3 regions of the Thalassotalea ganghwensis genome follow, and region 3 is predicted to be linked to each of the others. Evidence: predicted binding sites of a transcription regulator. Region 3 holds the regulator's gene; each other region holds the start of a gene.
The links. Region 3 encodes FNR, which switches genes on or off when oxygen is low (the NO sensors DNR and NnrR bind a similar motif). Its sites were predicted from a motif close to TTGATCTAGATCAA; they were not measured.
Positions count from the first base shown of each region.

Region 1: ACSLUH_RS02450 (putative zinc-binding protein) is a predicted target of FNR. The motif match lies at 1,297-1,310, and genes of this name have one in related genera.
Region 2: ACSLUH_RS08075 (TraR/DksA family transcriptional regulator) is a predicted target of FNR. The motif match lies at 1,302-1,315, and genes of this name have one in related genera.

Region 1 covers NZ_JBQRUM010000002.1:108,869-117,039, reverse strand. The annotation lists gene soxR (redox-sensitive transcriptional activator SoxR) at 357-812, shown strand; gene ACSLUH_RS02450 (putative zinc-binding protein) at 1,369-1,740, shown strand; gene ACSLUH_RS02445 (hypothetical protein) at 1,827-2,180, shown strand; gene ACSLUH_RS02440 (GNAT family N-acetyltransferase) at 2,194-2,805, shown strand; gene ACSLUH_RS02435 (DUF3465 domain-containing protein) at 2,831-3,112, shown strand; gene fur (ferric iron uptake transcriptional regulator) at 3,146-3,589, opposite strand; gene ACSLUH_RS02425 (DUF4442 domain-containing protein) at 3,715-4,197, shown strand; gene ACSLUH_RS02420 (class I SAM-dependent methyltransferase) at 4,588-5,178, shown strand; gene ACSLUH_RS02415 (hypothetical protein) at 5,285-5,611, opposite strand; gene fldA (flavodoxin FldA) at 5,774-6,301, opposite strand; gene ybfE (LexA regulated protein) at 6,327-6,608, opposite strand; gene ACSLUH_RS02400 (DUF2788 domain-containing protein) at 6,615-6,836, opposite strand; gene ACSLUH_RS02395 (alpha/beta fold hydrolase) at 6,986-7,750, opposite strand; gene seqA (replication initiation negative regulator SeqA) at 7,949-8,171, shown strand, end outside.
Region 2 covers NZ_JBQRUM010000006.1:124,514-132,684, forward strand. The annotation lists gene ACSLUH_RS08070 (S9 family peptidase) at 1-1,234, shown strand, start outside; gene ACSLUH_RS08075 (TraR/DksA family transcriptional regulator) at 1,369-1,683, shown strand; gene ACSLUH_RS08080 (HP1242/YdcH family protein) at 1,693-1,944, shown strand; gene ACSLUH_RS08085 (ABC transporter substrate-binding protein) at 2,235-4,508, shown strand; gene ACSLUH_RS08090 (exonuclease domain-containing protein) at 4,505-5,203, opposite strand; gene ACSLUH_RS08095 (putative nucleotidyltransferase substrate binding domain-containing protein) at 5,211-7,064, opposite strand; gene ACSLUH_RS08100 (DUF4212 domain-containing protein) at 7,352-7,600, shown strand; gene ACSLUH_RS08105 (sodium:solute symporter family protein) at 7,604-8,171, shown strand, end outside.
Region 3 covers NZ_JBQRUM010000004.1:202,525-210,695, forward strand. The annotation lists gene ACSLUH_RS06005 (heavy metal translocating P-type ATPase) at 1-1,093, shown strand, start outside; gene ccoS (cbb3-type cytochrome oxidase assembly protein CcoS) at 1,090-1,329, shown strand; gene ACSLUH_RS06015 (sulfite exporter TauE/SafE family protein) at 1,402-2,079, shown strand; gene ACSLUH_RS06020 (fumarate/nitrate reduction transcriptional regulator Fnr) at 2,124-2,843, shown strand; gene uspE (universal stress protein UspE) at 3,064-3,993, shown strand; gene ttcA (tRNA 2-thiocytidine(32) synthetase TtcA) at 4,216-5,109, shown strand; gene ACSLUH_RS06035 (ligand-binding sensor domain-containing protein) at 6,064-8,171, shown strand, end outside.

The DNA of each region.
Region 1 (8,171 bases), on a different contig from region 3:
TAGTGCCACTCTAAAACCTCAACTTAAGTTGAGGTAAAGTGTTTTTTGCAATTATTTAGATTTTTTTAAGGCATTAGAGCGAGTTGATCTTTGATGTGCATTTTTGCAGCAGTTCATTTGAAATTTGTACAAGACAGAGCCTATGTCATGTGGTTATTCCCCATCAATAGGCGATAACGAAGGAGAAATTTCAAATGGGCACTGTCCTTCGGATTCGTTTAAACGTGATTTACGCTTTGTTGTAGCTCATTTGTATAGAATAACTATACGGTATTCGTTACGCCTCGATTAAATCACGTTTAATTCGAACAAAATTTGTACCGCAAAGTTCAACACGCTCTAATTAAGGAAACGTTATGTTAGAAGAAGCCAATTTGACCGTCGGCGTTGTTGCTAAGCGCTGTGGCGTGAAGGTATCGACGCTGCATTTCTATGAAAATAAAGGACTGATAAGAAGTTGGCGTAATCAGGGGAATCAACGGCGCTATAAACGAGAGGTGCTTAGGAGGATCGCCATAATTCAAGCGGCACAAAAGATGGGCATCACCTTAAAAGAAATAGCGGTAGCGTTTGACCAATTGCCAGATAAACGTGCGCCAGATAAGGATGACTGGTCACAGTTATCCCGAAGTTGGCAAGTAGAGCTAGATAAAAAGATTAATGCGATGACGCGATTACGAGATTACCTTAATGGTTGTATTGGCTGTGGTTGTCTATCGATGCAGCGTTGTCCAATTTACAACCCTGATGATTGTTTAGGTGAAGAGCACAGTGGGGCTGTTATTCTAGAGCAAGATAACGTACCAGATTAAAAGTCTGAAAAGCGCTCGTTTGTTTATCGTGATAAATGATTATGTTTTTAGTTAGACAAAGGATACTTTACTCTGGTTTGAGTTATTTATGTTTTGGCGATAGCGCTTTTCTCATCATTTCTCGTTATAACGCTGAATGACGAAGCTTTTGAGTATTTCTTAAACGATAAGATTGTCTTCATTGTAAGTTCTTTTTTCATCACGCTTGACCATTTGCAGATGATAAATGTTGATAAACCGGTTCGCTCGATCATTGTAAAAGGAAACTGCTGTTTCTTAGTATTGTGCCAAAAATGAACTAAGTCTATTAATTTGTCATAGGAATAGAGCGGTTTTCGTTATATATGGCAGGTTCACTTAAGATAGTTTATCTGACAATTCTTATCACAGCGATGAGTTAGTGATTGCGCTTGAGCTAATCCCCATCAGTTATCAAGGAGTGATTTTTGTTTTCCTCATTAAGTTTTGAAAAATTTCCCGAAGCTTGATTTAAATCAATGCTGATTTACCGGCAATGGTTAAAATCTTGTCATCATCTTATAAGGAGCTTACTAGTGTGACGTCTTCTAAACCAGTTGTTTACGCCTGTACTGGCTGTTCGAATGTGGCTCGAATAGCACACGATATTGCCGAAAATCTTGATAGAGATGGGCTTGCTCAAATGTCATGTGTTGCCGGCGTAGTTGCCAATATTGAGCCACTTAATGCTTTACCATTGAAAGGCAGTGATGTGATAGTGATTGACGGATGTGATTCGCTGTGTACCTATCGTTGTTTAACAGAGCATGGTATAACCGTTGATCATCATTATACAGTTACCTCATTCAACATTGAAAAACGTGATATGTGGCAAGATTCATTATTGGATAACAGTGTCGCTTTAAACGGTATTTATTCCGCTCTGGCAAAAAGTGGCATTGGATTTTAATTGTTAAAATTGATTTCTATAGCATGGCGATTGAATAACGATAAAGGTATGATATTTAGACGCTATATCCACACTCAAATGTAATTATGTTGATTAACCGAATAACGTTATTGGCCAACGTTTGTTTTCCTTTTCGCCGCCTTCTTGTCTTAACTTGTTTATTTAGCCTTGCCACTATCGTCTATTTGTTGCTTTTTGCTGATATTGCTACTCAAGAGCAATTTTTACATTCGGCATTACTATGGTTTATTTGGTTATTTTTAGCGGCGTTGATCGTTTATGGATTTTCTGGTCAAGCGTTAACTGCACCACAAAAAGGTTGGTGGAAGCAGTTTAAGTATAAACTTGGCCTGTTTTTCCGTTTTTTGCTGATGTTGATATTCATATTGTTGTCATTAGCAACCTGTTATTTTACCTTTAAAGTATTAACTATTTATTAGCTCAAGGAATGATATGGAAGATTTGGCAAGTTTTAACGAAGTATTAATAGGACAAGTTATTAGGCTGGAGCCTCTCACTGCTGAGCATCGAGACGCTTTAGTTGAAGCTGAGCAGGATGGTAAGCTGTCTAGTCTTTGGTTTACTAACGTACCGAACCAAAAAACAATAGATAAATATCTAGATGTTGCTTTTACCGAAAAACAGTTGGGAAAAGGTATTCCTTTTGTCGTCATTGAAATCAGTTCCGGTAAAATCATTGGTAGCACGCGGATATGTAATGTTGATGTTGCCAATCGACGTGCTGAAATCGGCTATACCTGGTACGGGAAAAGCTTCCAGCGAACTGGTGTTAATACTGATTGCAAACTCTTGATGTTAACCTTGGCATTTGAACGTTTAAATGCTATTGCAGTCGAGTTTAGGACACACTGGCATAACCATGCTTCAAGACATGCTATTGCTCGTTTAGGTGCAAAACAAGACGGTGTCTTAAGAAATCATCGTATTCAACCTGACGGCTCTTATCGTGATACGGTTGTTTTTTCGATATTAGCGCATGAATGGCCGGTGGTAAAAGCGTCATTAACCTATAAACAAACAACTTATATGTCTTATACCAATTGATGATTACTCAGTATGGTTATCTTTAATGAAAGCATTTGGCATCGTCTGTAAAATTTTCCCTGATGACTTAACTGGAACTCGACATCAAAAGTTTGCCGTTAAATTAAAGAATCAAAAAACGGTTCTAATTGTTCATAATATTGATATTGGCCAGCGTATTCCTCATTTACACATTGGCGATAGAATAGAGTTTTTAGGGCAATATCAATGGAACAGTAGTGGTGGTATGGTGCACTGGACACATCGAGACCCGCATAAGCAACATCAAGATGGGTGGATTAAACACAAAGGAAAGCTTTATCAGTAGCTACCCTAAGATAGCTACTTAAATTTTACAGCCTTATTGATGTGATTGACGATAAGCTTCACAGGCTTCTTCGTCTTCACACTCACCGTATAAATATAAGCTATGATTGGTCAACTTGATTTGGTGTGATTTGGCAATATCTTCTTGGCGTTTTTCAATAACGTCATCTTCAAATTCAACTACTTTACCGCACTTTAAACACACTAAATGATCATGGTGCTTCTTATGGCTTAACTCGAATACTGATTTTCCACCTTCAAAGTGATGGCGAGTTACAATCCCAGCGTCATCAAATTGGTTTAATACCCGATAGACAGTCGCCAAGCCAATCTCTTCATTTTGGTCGAGAAGAATTTTATAAACATCTTCAGCGCTGATATGTTGGTTTTCAGGTTGTTGCAATATCGCCAATATTTTAATGCGCGGAAGGGTAATTTTAAGGCCCGCTCTTTTTAGTTCTTCGTTTTGATCTGGCATTAAGTTAAGCCTCAAGTGTATTGCAAAAGCATAAATTATAGGGGGTTAGCAAATGAGTTTAAAGGAATAATTTAGACATTAACGGAATTTATCATTTTTCTCGGTTAATTTAAGTGGTACGATGAGTGCCTATTTTATCGGAGGTGACAGTGTTTAAAAATGCATGGTTAATGAAATGGTTATTGAATATTTGGCCGCCTTTTCTATTTACCGGTATTCGTGTAGTTTACATTTCTAAAGATTTTCGTGAAGCGAAAGTCGAATTAAGAATGCGTCCGTGGAACAAGAATGCGGTTGGCGCCCATTTTGGCGGTTCTTTATACGCGATGACCGATCCATTTTACATGTTGTTAATTTTACAGCAATTAGGAAATCGTTATTTTGTCTGGGATAAAAAAGCTGATATTGATTACATTAAACCAGGCAAAGGGGTTGTGAGTGCTGAGTTTCATATCAGTGAAGCGTTGATCAACGATATCATTCACCACACTGCTGATGGTGATAAGTATTTACCCGAGTACCCTGTTTATGTTCATGACAGTAAAGGTGAATTAGTTGCGAAGCTAAATCGACAACTATATATTCGTAAGAAGCCTAAACATCGATAGGTAAGGAATGAGCTGATAATTGCCAATTATCGTTTAACTAGAGTGTGTTGATCTTTCACGTTTGATTTTTGTTCGAATTAAATGTGTTTTGACCACGGCGCAAGGAGTGTAGCATAGTTATTCTATGTAAAATCCTTGTATGGCTTCCGCGTCCTGCTATCGCTAAGTATCTACGTCCACTAAGCAACAAAGGGCAAAGCACATTTAAACGAATCCATAGGACAGCGTTTATACGCCATTTCTACTGTGTTATCGTTAATTCGAATAGAATAACTGTGAAACATTGACTCTGTCTTGTATAAATGGTGTCTAAATCGCTGCAAAAGTAAACAGCAAAGATCAACACGCTCTAAATAATTTAACGTACTTTAAATATAAATGGAGAGATAAATGAGTAGTAGCTGGGATGATTATGCCGATGGTTGGGATAGTAACCCTTCTGTTATTGAATACAGTGAAAAAGCGTTTGCTTCGCTGTCTAATCGGATTTGTTTGCAAGGGCTTAAGGTACTCGACTTTGGGTGTGGTACAGGCTTACTAACCGAAAAAGTTGCAGCTCATGCCGCTTCAGTCTTTGCCATTGATTCATCAATAAAAATGATTGATGTCTTAAAAGAAAAGCAATTGGATAACGTCAACGCTCAAGCAGGGTTGTTAACACCGCATTATTTACAGCAATACCCTGAATTTATCCAAGGTTTTGATCTCATTGTTGCGTCTTCTGTTTTATTTTTTGTCCCCAACCTGCAAGACACACTACTTTTACTTAAACAGTGCTTAAAACCAGGTGGTTACTTGGTTCAATGGGATTGGCTTCAAACAAAGCCAAACAGTGAATTTGGCTTTAGCAATAAAATGATTGAGCAAGCATACGCCACAGCGAGACTCGATCAAGTAGCCATTGAACACTGTTTTGATATTGTTGATGAGAATCAACCAATGCCGGTTATCATCGGTATTGCGAAAAACAAACTTAATTGAACTTTAATGAAAACACCATAATCCTGTATGGGGTTTAAGGGAAAGCTCTATACTAAGTTAGTATAGAAGGTGGAGTCTTAGTAATAACTCAACAGACACATTACGGTTAATATTTACTTGTTTTAATGAGCTTATAAAGTGCATCAATGCGTTTATCCAAGCGAGATATTTGACAAAAAGCAAAACAAGCAGCGACGACACTTAGCAAAGATAACAGAACAATGGTTAATGGATGATTTAGGGATGGAAAGATAGTTGATAAGTATATGACTAGAGCGGTAACGACAATAATACCAATACATACCAAGACTGCGTTAGGTTTTAATTGTCGTATTTGTAGCTCAAGTTTCGCTATTCTTGCATGATCGGCTTGTTGTCGATATTGCTCAAACAAATCAATGTTTCCCTGTGAAGGTTTTTCAACTCCACTCATATTAACTATCTCAGTTGTACTGTTAATTTAATGTTAACTCTTGGTTTGGAATATATCAAGTAACATATTTAGGTTGTTAATTGACTTTTTTTAGGCATGAATTGCAATAAAAAAGCCGCATCATTGTGCGGCTTTTGGGAAAGTGGTTCTATTGAGCGTAGTTTAATCTGCTAACTCAGCTAAACACATCTCATCGTAAACTTGAGCTACCCACTTATCAACACGCTCTTCGGTTAATTCTGGCTGGCGATCTTCATCGATACATAGGCCAATAAATGTATTGTCATCAATAAGCGCCTTTGACGCTTCAAACTCATAACCTTCAGTAGGCCAGTTCCCTACTAAAATAGCGCCTTTAGATTCAACGATATCTCTTAAAGGAGCCATCGCATCGCAAAAATATTCTGCGTAGTCCTCTTGATCGCCCAAGCCGAAAATCGCAACAAGTTTATCGGTAAAATCAATTTCTTCTAGTTCAGGTAAAAAGTCATCCCAATCACACTGGTTTTCACCATAATACCATGTTGGAATACCCAAGATGATCAAATCAAACTCAGCGATTTCCTCTTTCGTACTTTTAGCGATATCTTTCACTTCGACGAGTTTCTTACCAAGCTTTTTCTGGATCATTTTACTGACTGCTTCAGTATTGCCGGTATCGCTTCCGAAAAATAAGCCTACTATTGCCATTGAAATGTTACCTTTGTTTCTAAAATTAATTCTCTTGTTTAGCCAGTGCTTCAGTGATAAGCGATTCAATTAATTCGCTGCGGTTTACCCCTTTGTCACTTGCTAACTTCTCTAATTGTTCAATAACGCTTTGATGAATTTTAAATTCTACGCGTTTTAACCCATTATTTTTGTCACGTCTAACTTGGTTTCTTTTGTTTATTTTAACTTGAACGCTGCGCGAGTAAGGGTTGGTTTTTGGCCTCCCTGGGCGCTTATCTTCGCTAAATAAATCAATTGTTGTTAGATCGGCTTGTTGTTTGGCCATGTTTACTTAACCTACGCCTTGGCTTTCCCATACAAACTGAATAATACCTTTAGCGATGAAGCCTGCGCAGCCGAGAAATAAAACTAAATAGACAACGTAGCGTCCCATTTTAGGAACGTCATTTTTTTTCATCACATCATTTATTGATAAGCCTATGAAAATAAATATAAAAGCGAAAAATAGATTTAGACCTACGGCTTCTATTGTCTCGAAATATTCTGCCAGCATAACTCACCCTAAAAAAATCAGGCGGCACTATATCACAAGCAGCCTACAAGCACATCTACTTTTCACTATTATCATTGCATATGCAATATGGTAATACGATATCTTAATGTTTTTTGATCAAACTCAAATTTTTTCAGTCATTAATGAGGTTATTGATCAATAAAATCACTGACAATTTTATTAAAAGCGCTAGTCTTTTCTGCATGCAGCCAGTGTCCTGCACCTTGAATTATTTTGGCTTTACTGTTTGGAAACAGCTTGACAATGTTTTCGCGATGCTCAGGTAAAATGTAATTTGAATTACCGCCTTTGATAAAGAGCGTTGGTTTATCAAATTGCTCGTTTCCTTGATAGCTTGCCATAATTTGCGAATAACATTGGGTGATAAAGCCTAAGTTACATTTAAATTGCCAATGACCTTCGTTATTGACTAAATTCCTCAATAAAAACTGTCTAACACCAGGTTCTTCAACATAATGGCTTAACTGGCTATCAGCGTCTTTACGATTGTTAACTTTTGTCAAGTCAATCGCGGCTAAACCGGACAAAATTTGCTGATGGTGTGGTGGGTAAGCAACAGGAGCAATATCGGCAACGATTAACTTATTCACGCGCATGGGATAAGTCAAAGCAGTCTCCATGGCAATCTTCCCCCCCATTGAGTGACCTAAGATAACACAATCGTCAATAGAGAGGTGATCCAGCAATGTTATTATATCCTGAGCAAGCTCTTGGTAAGTCATTGAATTTTTGTGAAAAGAGTTGCCATGATTTCTAACATCAATACTGGTTACTCGACAGCTGTTTTTCAGGTCTTTTGCAACCATATTAAGGTTTTCTAAACTACCTAATAAGCCATGTATTAATACTAAATCTGGCCCTTGACCTTGTTGTTGATAATTAACGATAGACATTGGATGACACAATTTTATGTTTTGCAATATTGTCGACTTTTTTTGATGAATATGCAAAACTGAGACAATCCTACCCAATTATTTTTCAATTATGATGCTTTAATGTTCAGTTGTGAAAATCAGCGCTAGAGAGTTTTTGTTAAGGTTTGTATAATCACCAATAATTTAAACCTTAAGTTTCGAACGATTAGGTAATCAATGAAAAATATAGAAGTCGATGAACAGCTTTATCAGTATATTGTTGCTAATACGCAAGAGATAGGGGAGAGTGCTTCATCCATTCTTCGTCGTTTACTGGCGATAAATGGACACCAAGTTACGCAGCTTAGTGATAGTGCTGCCACTTCAAAGGTAGCTGAGAAAGCACTAGCTACAAGTGATAAGAAAGAGATAGCCAACACGGTAAAAACGTCGGTTTTTA
Region 2 (8,171 bases), on a different contig from region 3:
CTATTTAGATAAATCTAATGAAATTATCTGGTTTTCGCAGCGCAGCAATTGGGGGCATTTGTACTTAATTGATGCCAATACCGGTAAAGTTAAGCGTCAAATCACTCAAGGGGATTGGACCGTTATAGCGCTTTTGCATGTTGATCAAGCTAACGGGCAATTGGTATTTACTGGTGCAGGACGAGAGGGCAGTGATCCTTATTATCACTCTCTGTATCGCGTCAATAAAGATGGCTCTGATTTAACGCTACTGACTCCTGAGAAAAAGCATCATCGTATTACCTTAAGTCCTGACGGTCAGTACTTTATTGACCAAGTATCAACACCAACTGAGCCTGAAGTGAGTTACTTGCGCGGTGTTAATGCGGGCAAATCGATTGAGCTTGAGCGCATGGATATTAGTGCTTTAACCGCGAGTGGTTGGCGAGCGCCTCACCATTTTGTTGTTAAAGATCGTAATGGCGAACACGACATTCATGGTTTATATTTCTTGCCGTCAAACTTCGATAGCAGCAAAAAATATCCAGTCGTCAATTATTTATATCCAGGGCCTCAAGTTGGTAGTATTCGTGGCCGTCATTTTCAGGCTGCTCGTAGAGATCACCAAGCCTTAGCCGAATTAGGTTTTATTGTGGTTGAAATAGATGCACTTGGCACGCCTGGTCGTTCAAAAGCATTCCATAATGCTTACTATGGCAACATGGGGGACAGTGGTATTCCTGATCAAGTTGCAGCGATTAAACAACTGGCAACAAAACATCAATGGATGGATTTAGATCGTGTCGGCATTTGGGGTCACTCTGGTGGTGGGTTTGCTTCAACTCGTGCTTTATTACTATATCCTGATTTTTATAAAGTGGCTGTCTCGCAAGCAGGAAATCATGACAATAGAAATTATGCGGATGAATGGGGCGAAAAATATCATGGTATGTTAATCAATCACGAGGACAACACCACCAATTATGATAGCCAAGCAAATCAACTTATTGCGAAAAACTTAAAAGGTAAATTGTTGCTGGTTCATGGCACAACAGATACCAATGTACCGCCTTATAATACGTTATTGGTGGTTGAAGCCTTGATTGCCGCTAATAAAGACTTTGATATGTTAATGCTACCTAACCGAGGCCATGGTTTTGCCATGGAATCGTTTATGTTGAGGAAAAGGTGGGATTATTTTGTTACCCATTTAATGGGTGCGACACCACCGAAAGAGTATCAATTTAGTCAATAGCATGACTGGAATGGATAAAAAAGAGAGCTTAGGCTCTCTTTTTTATTGTCTAAAGTTGGCGCCATCCTTGCGCTAGATCAATACTTAGTAGCAAGAAGCTGGCGATAATGTCGCTAAATCTAAAGGAGATAGCCATGACTGCTCAAGAATTAATAACCACCTTAGAAAATAAAAAAGAACAGCTAGTCACTCGTATTTCAGCGATAGAAGCAGATTTTAAAAAAGGGCGTTCTGCTGATTTTTCTGAACAAACAACAGAACGTGAGAATGATGAGGTTCTCGATGAAATTCATCATGAGGCAAAAGTTGAGTTGAAGTTAGTCAGTGATGCATTGCAAAGAATTGAACAAGGCAACTATGGTATTTGTTGTCAGTGTCAGGAAACCATCAGTAAAGAGCGTTTAATGGCATTGCCTTATACCGATACCTGTATTAATTGCGCCAATTAGGAGAATAACATGACAATAGAGAAACATGATTTACACCACGAATTCCCGGAATTTGAGAAGGAAATTCATCAATTAAAAACCAGTGACAACCATTTTGCTAAGTTATTTAAAGAGTATCATCAGGTTGATCATGAAGTGCATCGTATCGAACAAGGCGTTGAAAATACGACAGATGAGTATTTAGAAGGTCTTAAAAAACAAAGGTTAAGCTTAAAAGATCAACTGTTTGTTATGTTAAAAAAAGAACAAGCAACAGCGTAGACAAAAGCGTATATGAACTTAGTCTAAACGTTGATGAATTGGTTTGATATTTATCAGCGACAAAGCACCAATATCCATTGACGAACGGATATTGGTGCTTTTTCTTTTACAAACCTGTGGTAAATTTAGCCTATCATTATTGAGTTATTATATTGCCTGCTGCACTACTAAGAGACAGGTTTACAATAGAGAGCACCAAAAGATCCTAGAGGTAATTTTCTCATCAGTTTAGTTGCGAAAATACCCAACTGACATACTATTAATATTAACGCTCTAACGAATGATTACTAGTGGTTATTATCAAATACTTAACGCTATTATTGATATTGTTTGTTGCTTACTTGCCGCCATCCTTTGCTAACGAAGAAGTGGTGTTGCAATTAAAGTGGAAACATCAATTCCAATTTGCCGGCTACTATGCAGCGAAAGAAAAAGGCTTTTATCAAGACGCGGGTTTTAATGTTGAAATCAGAGCAAGGAATCCGTTAACAAGCCCTGTTCAAGATGTGTTAACTCGTCGTGCTACCTTTGGCATCGCTGACTCGAGTATTGTCTTACAACGTATGCAGGGAAAGCCTGTCGTCGTATTATCGGCAATTTTTCAACACAGTCCCTTAGTATTAATGGCATTAAAATCGTCAGGAATAAGAACCGCTGAAGATTTAATTGGCAAGCGCGTTAGCTATCAAAAAACGATTGATGGCGCGTCTATAACCGCGATGTTTGCCGCTTTAGGTATCCGGCAAGATCAGTTTACTTATGTGCCATTTACCTTTAACGATGACCGGTTGATAGAGGAAGATGTCGATGCTTTTTCGGTATACAGTACTAATCAACCGCAGTTTTATTTGAGTCAGAATATTGATGTTACTTTGATCGACCCGGCAAGCTATGGGATTGATTTTTATGGCGATTTGATTTTTTCTACTCAAGAGTATGTCGAAGAAAACCCAGAAAGAGCGCAGGCCTTTGTTGATGCAAGTATTAGAGGTTGGGAATATGCCTTAGCTCATCCAGAAGAAATCGTAGAGTTAATCATCAGTAAGTACGATAGTGAAAAAGAATTGAGTTCTTTGCTATTTGAGGCCCAAAAAACCGCACCCTTGATTCAGTCGCAAACCATGCCTATTGGCACAACCTATCAAAATCGCTTTTTTCGTATCGCCCAAATTTATGTTGATGTTGGACTTGCCAAACAAAATGTGCCCCTAAAAGGCTTTTTCTTAGAAGATTATTTAACAAAAGGGACTTTTTTAAATTATCAGTTATTGATTTATGGCGTGTTGATTGTTGCAATACTATTGATGATAACCATGAGCTTTAACTATCAGTTGCGCAAGCGTGTCAAATTTAAAACACTCAAATTAAAGCAGCTCAACGATGATTTGACTGAAAATTTAAAAGCCTTGGATGAGAAGAATGCTCAGCTTAATCAGGCGAAGCAATTGGCGGAAGTTGCCAACAAGGCGAAGAGTTTGTTTGTTGCCAATATCAGCCACGAAATTAGAACGCCCCTTAATGGTATTTATGGGTCATTGCAATTACTTCAACAAGAGCAACTCAATGATAATGCGACTGAACTTGTTGACCATGCACTTTCATCGAGTCAAAACTTATTAAATATCGTTAATGATGTCCTTGATTTTTCAAAGATAGAAGCAGGTAAACTTGAACTTGATAAAACCGTTTTTGATTTAACCGAATTAGTAAAAGAATTAAAAGAATATACCGATACCTATAAGAAACCGTCAGAAGTCAACTTGAACTTTGAAATTGATGAACATGTCCACCAGTATTGGCTTGGTGATGTTACCCGTATCCGGCAAATATTGTTAAATTTATTATCAAACGCATTGAAGTTTACCGAACAAGGTCAAGTCAGCTTACGTTGTGTTGAAGATAAGCTCGGTGAAGGGCTTATTTTCAGTGTCAAAGATACTGGTATTGGCATGGATGATCTCGCACTTGAAAAACTCTTCAATCAGTTTGAACAAGGGGATGTTTCGACAACGCGAAAGTATGGTGGCACAGGCCTTGGAATGTCGATTTGCCAAACCTTGATTAACCTGATGAAGGGTAAAATATCGGTGAATAGTTCACTCGGGATCGGCAGTGAATTTTTGGTGACGATTCCTTTAGAGAAGTCAAAGCGGTTACAAGATATTACTAACAAAGCCCACTTTAATTTGGATTTAAGCGACCGCACTATACTGGTGGCGGAAGATAATCGGGTTAACCAAACCATTTTAAAGAAAATGCTCGAGGTAACCAAAGCTAATTTAGTCTTGGTTGAAAATGGCGTGCAAGCCATCAATAAAACGTTGGAATTAGCTCCTGATTTGATCCTGATGGATATTCAAATGCCGGAAATGGATGGTAATCAGGCTTGTCAGCAGATAAGAAAACATAATACTGACGTCATTATTATCGCCGCTACGGCGAATGTTTTAAAACATGAGGTCGAGCAATATTTAAATAATGGCTTTAATGGTCATATTGGTAAGCCGATTGATAAAGCGGCGTTGTATGGTATTTTGGCGGAGTACTTAACTGCCAGTGATTAGTAGAGCAAATCTGACAGTGTCGCAGTCTTTGACATATTAGCCGTTTGCGCTAAATATAGCTCTGCCGTGGCGATAGCGTCGTTGAGGGCATTGTGGGCACTATAATAGGGCAAATGATACTGTTCTCGCAGGTTGCTCAATTGTAAAGCGCTTGGATCATAGCCAATATCACGTCGGTGCATGCGACGCTGTGCTACCACTAAGGTATCAACAACCGCCAAAGGTGGTGCCATACCATAAAGTTCAATACAGGCTTGTTTTAAAAATTGCTGTTCTATTCGGGCAAAGTGCACCAACATGATTTTTCCTGTCAGCGCATGTAATAAGGAGTCTATCGCATGCTTTAGTGAACAACCTGTGGCTTGCTGTTGATCAGTGATTTTATGTATTACCACATTACGCTCTTGTAATGCCTGTCGAGTATTTATCACTTGATGATAACAGGAGCTTAGGTCTATTTTTTTCTGGTTTATTGAAACACAACCAATACTCAACAATTTGTCGTTGATAGCGTCTAGTCCTGTTGTTTCAAAGTCGACGGCGAGTAGTGGTAATGTATCTATCAAACGCTTTGGCGAGGGCAAAGGCCTTGATAAATAATGCTTTAATGCGCCTTCTGGTGCTTTGGCTAACGCCCTTTTACGCGAAACTTCATAACCATTGAGCCAATGAAGTAGTGGGAGATAATGAGTCATACCGGCACTAATAAACCGATTGTCGGCTATCTTGCAGGGTTTTTATCACTTTAAACGCATCTTTTAAGTGTTCGCGTTCCAGCTTCGATAGCTGCTTAGGGTTGAGGTAATTATTAGGTTGTTTTCCTTGTTGCAATAGTTGTGCTTGATGTTTCATTCTTAATAAACCGAGAAACTGATAGGCGTCAATCAGATTTTTGGCTGAGGCAGAGGTTAGTGATGAACTGCCACTAGCTTGTTTTAGTCTTTCGATGGTGTTTGTTGCTTCAATACCTTCACTTAACGCATAAATTCGCGCTAAGTCGACGATAGGAGCAATACCCGTATGTTTGAGATCTAAGGTTGATTTGTGCTCGCCGCTTGCAATCAACACAAAGTCCTTGAAAAAGCCAAGCGGTGGTTTTAGCATCAAGGCATTGCGGGTTAGGTGTGCAAGAAATAACGTATTGGTGCGGGTTTTCGCTAGCATTTTTTGCCTAACCTCTGCTAACAAGCTTTCATCACCATAAATAGTGGTTAAATCAAAAAATATACTGCTATTGAGCAATGCTTGAGGTTTCGGTTGGTTAACCCATTGGTTAAAGTAACGATGCCAGACATTCTGAGGTTGACACCACTTTTCATTGGTTGCCATGATGTTACCAGGACAATAAATAAACCCACATTTAGCCAGTTGATCAGAAACAAATTTCGCCAAGTTAAAAAACCATTGCCGATCTCCGTCACTGGCGCTGTCGGCAAAAATTATTGCATTGTCTTGATCAGAATGAACATATTGCTCTCGCCGCGCTTGAGACCCTGCCGCTAACCAAGCCCAAGGTACTGGTGCTTGGCCAAATTGTGAAATCGCCATTTCGATTAAACGACCGGTTAACGCTGACGTTATCGCGCTGATACTTTTGCCAATGTTTTCGGCGGTAGTACCAAGATAAGTCATTTTAACTTGCAGCTTAGGCAGTAGTTGGCAGTATTTTATTAACTCATCAACATTTTGTGCTTTGCGGATCATATGGGTTAAATTAATCGCATTTTGGCTTTCAAAATTCATCAAATCCGTAATGGTTATCATCGCGTACAGCTTGTTATCTTTGGTGATCGGCAAATGATGTATTTCTTTGCTTGTCATTAACATCAAAGCATCAAAAGCACTGGCATCTGATGTAAGAGTGACAATATTATCCGTCATAATATCTTCAACAGGTTGTTCAAAGCTCAAGCCCTGTGCAACACAACGAGTACGAATATCTTTGTCGGTAATAATACCTACTGGGCGTTCATTATTCGTGATGACTAATGATGAATACCCCAGTTTACTCATTTGTTGGGCAGCTTGCTGAATGCTGACCTGATGAGAAATAGTTGCAATGCCTTCTTTGCAGCACTCGGCAACCGAGCTGTTGACCATAGATGAGGCGATTATTGTTTGTTCATTTAACGTGCTGACTTGTTGACTCAGTCGCTGCTCTGCAGACAACTCAAAAAATTCGCACACAATAGGAAAGTCAGCAGCTAATGTTTGTAACGTTGAATAATGTAGATGATAAAGCAAGGTATCTTCTTCTGCACAGGTGATAATATTATTGGAATCACTTTGCTGAGCAGTGAATACATCAGGCAACAAGGTGGCCCCTTCGCTAAACATAGTGACTAATTCATCATTTGCCGTTTTGCTCGCTAGTACTCCTGAGCGGATCAAATATACCGTTGCTGTTTGTTGCTCTGTTATGTCGAGCACTTTTCCTTTCGGTAAGTAGCTGATTGATAAATTCTTGGCAATCGTCGATTGCAGTTGAACGGGTAATTGCTCAAACGGGGGAATGGTCGATATAAAGTTGACGATTTCCTTCAGTTCATTATCCATTAGGGTTCACTGTCCTGATACGCTTTCTTCAGTTTTAGTTGAAATGAGCCATGAAAGTCAATGGAATTTGCCAACCCTAGACTAAAGTTGAATACCTCGATTTTAAAAACGTTGATAGTGTTGATATCAGCTGAAATGGTTTTTCTGTGGTGAACATCGGTAAGTGTCACTCAGTTAAACGTGATTTCTGCTAATAAAAACAACAGGTAAAAAGCGTAAAAATACAATAAAACGCTTTGCTAATGAGTGACTTCACTCAGCTTAGTTATCTTTGCTAGGAGAGAATAATGGAAGACAAAAAGACATATTGGCAAGAGAACCTTCGCCTAATATTTATCTGTCTTGCTATCTGGTTTGTAGTGTCATTTGGTTTCGGGTTGCTGTTAGTCGAACCATTAAATGCCATTCGTCTAGGTGGGTACAAACTGGGGTTCTGGTTTGCACAACAAGGCTCAATTTACACCTTTGTCGGGTTGATTTTTTGGTATACCAAAAAAATGAATGAACTTGACAAAAAATACCATGTGGAGGAGTAAGAAATGGATGAGTTAAAACTCTATACCTATATTGCCGTTTTTGGCTCTTTCGCGCTTTATTTCGCTATCGCTTGGTGGGCTAGAGCGGGATCTACCAGTGATTTTTATGTTGCCGGTGGCGGGGTTACACCAATACAAAATGGTATGGCGATTGGTGCTGACTGGATGAGTGCAGCCTCGTTTATTTCGATGGCTGGCCTGATAGCGTTTTTAGGGTATGGCGGTTCAGTGTTCTTAATGGGCTGGACTGGCGGTTATGTTCTATTAGCAATGTGTCTTGCTCCTTACATGCGTAAACATGGCAAGTTTACGGTACCAGAATTTATCGCCGATCGCTTTTATTCTAAAACTGCTCGGATCGTTGCGGTAATATGTTTAATCATCGCTTCGTTAACCTACATCATTGGGCAAATGAAAGGCGTTGGCGTAGCGTTCTCGCGCTTCTTAGAAATCGAGTATGATTATGGCTTATACGCAGGTATGTTCGTCGTTTGGGTTTACGCCGTGTTAGGTGGCATGAAAGGGATCACTTACACTCAAATCGCACAGTACTGTGTGTTGATATTTGCTT
Region 3 (8,171 bases):
TTTGGTATGTGCTGTGGCTACAGCGATTTACTGGCAGCAACATATGCCAGAAGAAGCTTTTTGGATTACCTTATCCGTACTCGTTGCCACCTGCCCTTGTGCTCTGTCACTCGCCACCCCTACGGCATTAACGTGTGCGACGACAAGGCTCAACAAAGAAGGTATTATGATAAAATCTGGCCATGTGCTTGAAACTATGCCTTCGGTAGATTGTATCGCATTTGATAAGACCGGCACATTGACGTCAGGTCAAGTTCAAATAAGCGCTATTAATATTTTAGAGCCATCCTATTCGAAAGAAGATTTACTCGCCCTTAGCGCTGCCTTGGAAAGTTATTCGGAACACCCAATAGCAAGTGCATTTAAACAGTTTAGAAATTTCCAAGTCAACGCAGAAGACGTCCAAATTATCAGCGGAAGCGGTATTAAAGGGGTTATTGATGGCCATCAATATGCTATCGGTAGGTCGTCTTGGCTTTCTGAATCAAAAGAAGATACTGAGCAGGCTCGATGTGTGTTAGCAAAAAATGGAAAACTACTCGCTTCATTTAGTTTTATCGACCAAATACGCGATGACGCAAAAGCTTTGGTAGACAGCCTTAAGAAGAAACATGTTAAAACAATTATGCTCTCAGGGGATAACCTAGCGGGTTGTCAAACGGTGCAAGACGCGCTAACACTTGATCATATCTATGCATCTTGTTCTGCAGAAGACAAGATGAAAAAACTAAAGCACTATCAACAGAAATTCACAGTCGCGATGCTCGGTGACGGTGTGAATGATTCACCAGTTTTTGGCGCAGCCCACATTTCGGTTGCAATGGGTGGAGGCACCGATGTTGCAAAATCAGGGGCAGACGTTATTTTGTTGAATAACCGCTTGTCCTCTATGAAGACCTTATTTAATATTTCAGTTAAAACAAAACGAGTGATTAAACAAAATTACGCTTGGGCGATGGGTTATAATGCCATCGTACTTCCATTAGCGGTAAGTGGTCATATAACGCCATACATGGCTGTTGTTGGTATGTCTTTGAGCTCTATACTTGTTATTACTAATTCACTTCGGTTGCTAAAAAGAGGCTCAAAATGAGTATTATTTATGTATTAATACCTATCGCGATAATTTTAACAGCGTTAGGAATTTACCTCTTTTTTTGGGCCGTAAAAACTGACCAATTTGACGACTTAGAAAAACAAGGATTAAGCATTTTGTTTGAAGAGGACAAACAAAATAAACCACCTAAATCCAATAGTCAGGAACAAGACATTCCGCAGGCAGAAACCAATTCTGACTCAGTGAGTAAAAATGCCCTAAATAAAGAATAACAAAGGAGCTAAATTTAACTTGTCGTCAAACTCCCCCCTTCTATCGCCACTAGTTTTCAATAGGATCCCCTAATGGAGATGAACTTTTTCGCTGGCTTGGTTGTTGGTTTGCTCGGCGCTGGTCATTGCATCGCAATGTGTGGCGGTATTTCATCGATGTTAACGGCTGCTTTGCCCAATGACCAAGGCATTAGCACAAAGAAGTTCTTCTATACACTCTACTACAACATTGGCCGAATTATTAGCTATAGCCTCATTGGTTTTATCGCTGGTTTTACTGGTTCACTTGCTGCAAAAAACCTTGGCGTTCCGTTAAATATAATGAGGTTTATATCGGGTATCTTCTTAATACTTTTAGGGCTATATATCGGTCGCTGGTACAGTGGATTAGTTCAAGTTGAGAAAGTTGGACAAATATTATGGAAATTCCTTTCACCACTCAATAAGAAGTTTCTTCCAGTCGATTCATTAGCCAAAGCATTTGGATTAGGTGCACTCTGGGGCTGGTTACCGTGCGGGCTAGTTTACTCAACACTTACCTGGTCAGTCGCATCAGCGGATCCTTGGCAAGGCGCGCTAATTATGATGGGGTTTGGCATTGGAACTTTACCTGCGCTGCTTAGTGTTTCTGTCGGTTTTTTATCATTCAGGCAACTCATCTCTCATACGCTATTTCGTCAAGTAATGGCGATTACATTGATCATTTATGGAATTATTACGTTAAAGATTGCATCTGGCATAATGTTCTAATAACATCTCCATATACCAGTGTAACAATCTTCTTAGAGTTTATGATGCAAAACCGTCAATGTTCAGGCCAGCAACACATTCATTGCCAAAATTGTAGTATTAGTGAGCTATGCCTGCCTTTTACTCTCAATGATCAAGAACTTGAAAAGCTTGATCAAATCATTGACCGCAAGCGTCCTATTCATAAAGGCGAACAATTGTTTCGTGACGGAGAGAAGATGCAATCATTATTCGCTATCCGTTCAGGTACCTTTAAAACATTTACTGTTGATGAGCATGGTGAAGAACAAATCACCGGTTTTCATTTGGCTGGAGATTTGCTCGGTTTCGATGCAATCGCAGCTGAAAAGCACCCTAGTTTTGCAAAAGCATTAGAAACATCTATGGTGTGTGAAATTCCTTACGATACCCTTGACGCGTTATCAAACTCTGTGCCTAAATTGAAAAAGCAAATTCTGAGAATGATGAGCACGGAAATTAAGGCTGATCAAGAAATGCTGACCTTGCTAAATCGTAAAAATGCAGAACAACGTTTGGCAACCTTTCTTTCATCGCTCAGCATGAGGTTCCATGCACGAGGTCTATCGCAAACAGAATTTAGATTAACGATGACACGCAGTGATATCGGTAACTATATTGGTTTAACCGTAGAAACGATTAGCCGACTATTAAATCGTTTTCACAAAAGCCAATTAATCGAAGTTGAAGGTAAATTTATTCGTATCCTTGATATAGAAAAATTGAAAGAGGTTGCCGCACTTTAGCGGCAATATTCACGCTCAGAAACGCTCCACAAACTTTATCCCTATAGTAGCAAGTTCTTGCGTACTATTTTTCAGTTACATATCAATAATAAATCAACAACTAATATCTTGATTTAAAACAATGATCAGCAATTCTTTGCTGCATGATCATTGAACAACTACACTTATATCATTAGTATAAAAACTCACTATATGATTCAGGTAATGCTAGAGGCACGAAATGGAAAAGTATAAAAAGATTTTAGCCGTCATCGATCCAACCACTGAGCATCAAAAAGCGCTTGAACGAGCGGTAGAGTTAGCTAATAAAACGGGTGCAACCATTACCGCATTTATGTGCATTTATGATTTTTCCTACGAAATGACGACTATGTTATCGAGTGACGAGCGAGAAGCAATGCGTCAAACGGTTATCAAGGACAGGGAACTTTGGTTACAAGAAAAAATCACCTCATTACCAAAAAATTCTCTAACTATCGATTTTAAAGTCGTTTGGCATAATCGCCCGTTTGAACCGATTATTGAGCAGGTATTAACCCAAGGCTTTGACATCGTACTTAAAGGCACACATGAACACCATAAGTTAAAGTCGGTCATTTTCACCCCTACTGATTGGCATTTAATTAGAAAATGTCCATCTCCTGTATTACTGGTTAAAGAGCATAGTTGGCCGAAAGGAGGTAACATTTTAGCCGCTGTTCATGTTGGTAGCGATGAAAAAGAACACCAAGCGTTAAACAATAAAATTACTGAAGAGGCGATTAACCTTTCAAAAATAATCGACGCGAATGTCCATTTAGTGAACTCATTTCCTGGCACGCCCGTTAATATTGCCATAGAAATTCCTGAATTTAATGCTGGGGAATATAATGAATCGATGCTTAATCACCACAAAGTTGCGATGGCCAATCATGCACAAAAATTTGGTGTAGACAGCACTCATACACACGTAGAAGAAGGTCTTCCTGAAGAGGTTATTCAGCATCAAGCTGAAAAATTAGATGCTGAACTCGTCATACTCGGTACCATTGGTAGAACTGGCATTTCAGCCGCATTAATAGGTAATACCGCCGAGCATGTTATCGATAACCTAAATTGTGATGTTTTAGCATTGAAGCCTGAAGGTTATGTTTCACCAATGGCGCAATAGTTAATAATTAACATCAAATCTGTACCGCGGGCTGTTAGCAAACATTATCTGCTACACAGCCCCTAATAACACATCAAACTAGTCGTTTAGCGTTAGACTCTCTTATAAATAACTTACCTCTAAAATAAATAAGCGATATAATATGTCGCCATTTTTAATCAAATAAGTTCAGCGATTATCATATAGCTGTGTAATAAACGTAAACTAGGTAGTTAAAGTAAAATGAATCAAGTCGATAACCGCAAAGAAGTTTTTGAAATGAATAAGTTACAAAAAAGACTTCGAAGTAAAGTTGGTAAGGCTATTGCTGATTATCATATGATCGAAGATGGTGATGTCGTGATGGCCGCTATTAGTGGCGGTAAAGATTCCTTTGCTATGCTCGATATTCTATTAAGCCTTCAAAAATCTGCACCAATAAACTTTAAGGTTGTAGCCGTAAATCTCGATCAGAAGCAACCGGGCTTTCCAGCCGATGTCTTACCTAATTACTTTGAAAGCTTAAATATTCCGTATTATATCGTTGATAAAGATACATATTCAGTCGTTAAAGCTAAAGTACCAGAAGGGAAAACAACCTGCGGTTTATGTTCTCGTTTAAGGCGAGGAACACTGTATTCGTTTGCTGAAGAGATCGGAGCCACGAAAATAGCACTGGGTCATCATATGGACGATATCGTTGAAACACTCTTTCTTAATATGTTTTTTGGTGCAAAACTTAAAGCAATGCCCCCCAAACTTAGAGCAGATGATTTACGAAATACCGTTATTAGACCATTATCCTACTGTCGTGAAAAAGATCTAGTCGAATTTGCCCAATTACGAGAATACCCAATCATTCCTTGTAACCTTTGTGGTTCACAGGAAAACCTCCAAAGACAACATATTAAAAGTATGCTTAATCAATGGGATAAAACAAATCCTGGCCGCGTCGAAAATGTTTTTAAATCGATAAAGAATGTCAGTCCAAGTCAATTAGCAGATACGGAGCTGTTTGATTTTGCAAACTTGCCGATAGATCGCAGTAAACCAAGAGAAGCTTATGACTTTTCAAAAGAGACCGTATCCTCAACCAATATCGATGAGTCACTCATTATTAATGTCTCTAACCTATAGCACGATGATTTTTTAAGATAAGGTAGCAGCATACTTAATTAAAAAGCGCCATTGTTAACTATACAGTAAAACCTATGTACATTCGCGAGTAAGTGATAGGCTTTATCAGTAGAGCTTTTGCAAGGCATTATTTACGTACACACTGTGTATATACGGTGTGTACGTTTTTAAAAGTAATCTTATTTAACTATCTATCTAATAATTTATATCGGCTATTTACATTATAGGATTGGGTTTCGTCATTTCTGCTCATATGTAAAAATTGGAAGGTCTGCTATGAGACTAATAGCAGACGGTCGAGTGTTATGCCTGACGGTGAAGTATGTGCCGGCACCATTGATAGTTACTTCGGCTATACGCCCATAGCGGACCTAACAAATTACCTAGTTGAGTCTGTTCGAACGGCAAATATAATGAGAAAGAGGCCAGTTGAATATTCGAGAATCAATCAAAAATGAAATCAACAGCTCTGCTCCCCGCAGGTCCAAAGAGTTGGTTACAATACCTATACAGATAAAAAGGTATTGCAGAATCGCAACGTTCCTCTTAAGAAACAAGATCAAATGGTACTGATTTATGCTCATTTTACGCTAACAATACCGCTACTTTTCTATGAGTTGCACTAGGCTCTGATAAATCGAGCTAGCAAATTTTTCTTATTCGCACAATAATTAAGTACAGTAATCAATTTCACTGAAGAAATGCCGTTAGAACTGCTTCTATAAAGGCTCATAAGTGAAAAACAATTATTAGGCAAGGTATCAACGACATCTTCGTATGACTGGGAGAACAAGATTGTCATTCTATTCACGGTCTCTTTTATTTTTCACTATATGGTGTTGGCATGTCTGTGCTTATTCGACGGAAAATATTAAAAGCAACTTATTTGAGCTAGGCGAATTGAACTTTCAGCTTGTCGCGGAGGATGCTGATGTGCCCTCCTGTTGCACCGCAATGGTCCAAGATAAGTCCGGGTTTATCTGGCTGGGTAGTCAGGAAGGCTTGTATCGATTTGATGGCTACGACTTAAAAAAATACTTACATGAGCCAAATCAGGCAGATTCCATAGCGGGTAATTTTATCTACAGTCTGTGGAGCGCAGCAGATGGAAAAATCTGGGTTGGTACTATAGACAACGGTGTTTCGGTGTATCGGCCTGAAACAGACAACTTTGCTCACTTCCAAAAATCTCATCAATCAGGAGAAGGATTACCTAATAACGAAATTCGCACTTTAGTTGGGGATAACCAAGGTAGCATCTACGTTGGAACAAACAAGGGGCTCAGTCATATTAACATCTTAACTGGAGAGATCACCAATTTTGAAAATATTGAAGGTTGCACGAGTGTTTATCAACAAAAGCAAATAAGGGCTCTGGCTTATGACGACGAAGGACATCTTTGGATGGGTACGACATCAGGACTTTGCCGAATCGTTTTGCCTGAAACCCTGGATAATCGTATTGCTTCGGACGAGCCAGCTTCGCTATTTGGCGATGAGCACAATGATTTCAACGAGCAAACCGTATATCGCCTGTTTAAAGCCAAAGACAATAGAATGTGGGTTGGTACACGCCGTAACGGAGCTGCAAGCATCAATATCAGTACCGGAGATGTGTTACGTATCGGTCATACTGAAAACTCAAAGAAAACGCTCAGTCATGGCTGGGTCTTCGCTATAACACAACCCAATGACAAAGAAATCTGGCTCGGTACTTTCGGTGGTGGCATTACTGTTGTAGATGCTCATCGTGGAATTGTATTGCGACATATTCGTCATGACTCCTCCGACAAATACAGTATTAGTTCCGACTATATCGGCGCCCTATTAACGGATAAGTCCGGGTTAATTTGGGTGGGGACATGGGTCAATGGATTAAGCTTTTACAATACTAAAAATGCCGCATTTCGCACCTTAAGACACAGTCCCTATAAACCGATGTCACTTAGTCATTCAGATATTAGTGCCATCATAGAACTCAATAATGGTGACATATGGCTGGGGAACCGAAGCACTGGTATTGATATATTGAAATCAGGAAAAGGGGTCGTCAAAGGGATACGGCCCGATAGTGAAAACAGCTTAAGACTTCCAGATGGATTTATTAGGGTATTACTGCAAGCGTACGATGATGCAGTGTGGATTGGCACTTTTAATGCAGGACTTTACCGTTACACAATGTCTGAAACGCAATTGGCGAATTTTTCGATTGATAACGATGTTGCCAATATTCAAGTTACGGCACTTTATGAGACGCCAGATAAACATTTATGGGTGGGAACAAATTACAACATTGCCCGTTTGGATCTCACCCGTTTGCAGTTCACTTCGTTGGAGCATATCGAAAACATTGACTTGGTCCGGAACCAGGGCATTAGTAGTTTTAGCCTGACTCCAGACGGAGTGCTATGGATTGGAACACAAAATGGCTTGTTTGCGCTGATAAAACAGAACAACAGATTATTTGCAATCAGTGAATCCGCCGGTACAACTGATACCTTATCCGATGGTTCCATAGAAAATTTAGTACTTGACGAAAGTGGGACTCTGTTTGTAGGCACTTCAGATAGAATATTAAAGTTGCTGAGTTTCGATGGTAAAAAAGCAATATTTGAGCCTGTGAGCAACACTATTGGTACGCCTGGTTTTAGTGGCTCAAACCTTATGATTGATCATATTGGAAGGATTTGGCACTCCGGTGGTTGGATAAATCCAAAGGACAAAACATCCCAGTCTTTAGAACAAGAGGATGGCTGGACAATCGGTAGTAATTGGGCAGGATCCTATCAAAAATTGCGCGATGGGACCCTGCTTTTCGGTGGAACTGAAGGCTTACTGATCGTCAAGCCTGAATTGTGGACTCCTTGGGAATTTCAGCCTGAACTCGTGATAAGTCAGCTGGAAGTTAATAACAGAGTCACACCAGTTCCTGAACGGTTAACATTAGCACCAGATACCCAAAGCTTTTCAATACAGTTTTCCGCACTGGATTTTAGTGCGCCTGAAAAGAACAGATATGCCTATCGTCTTGAGGGCTATGATCATAGTTGGATCGAAACAAG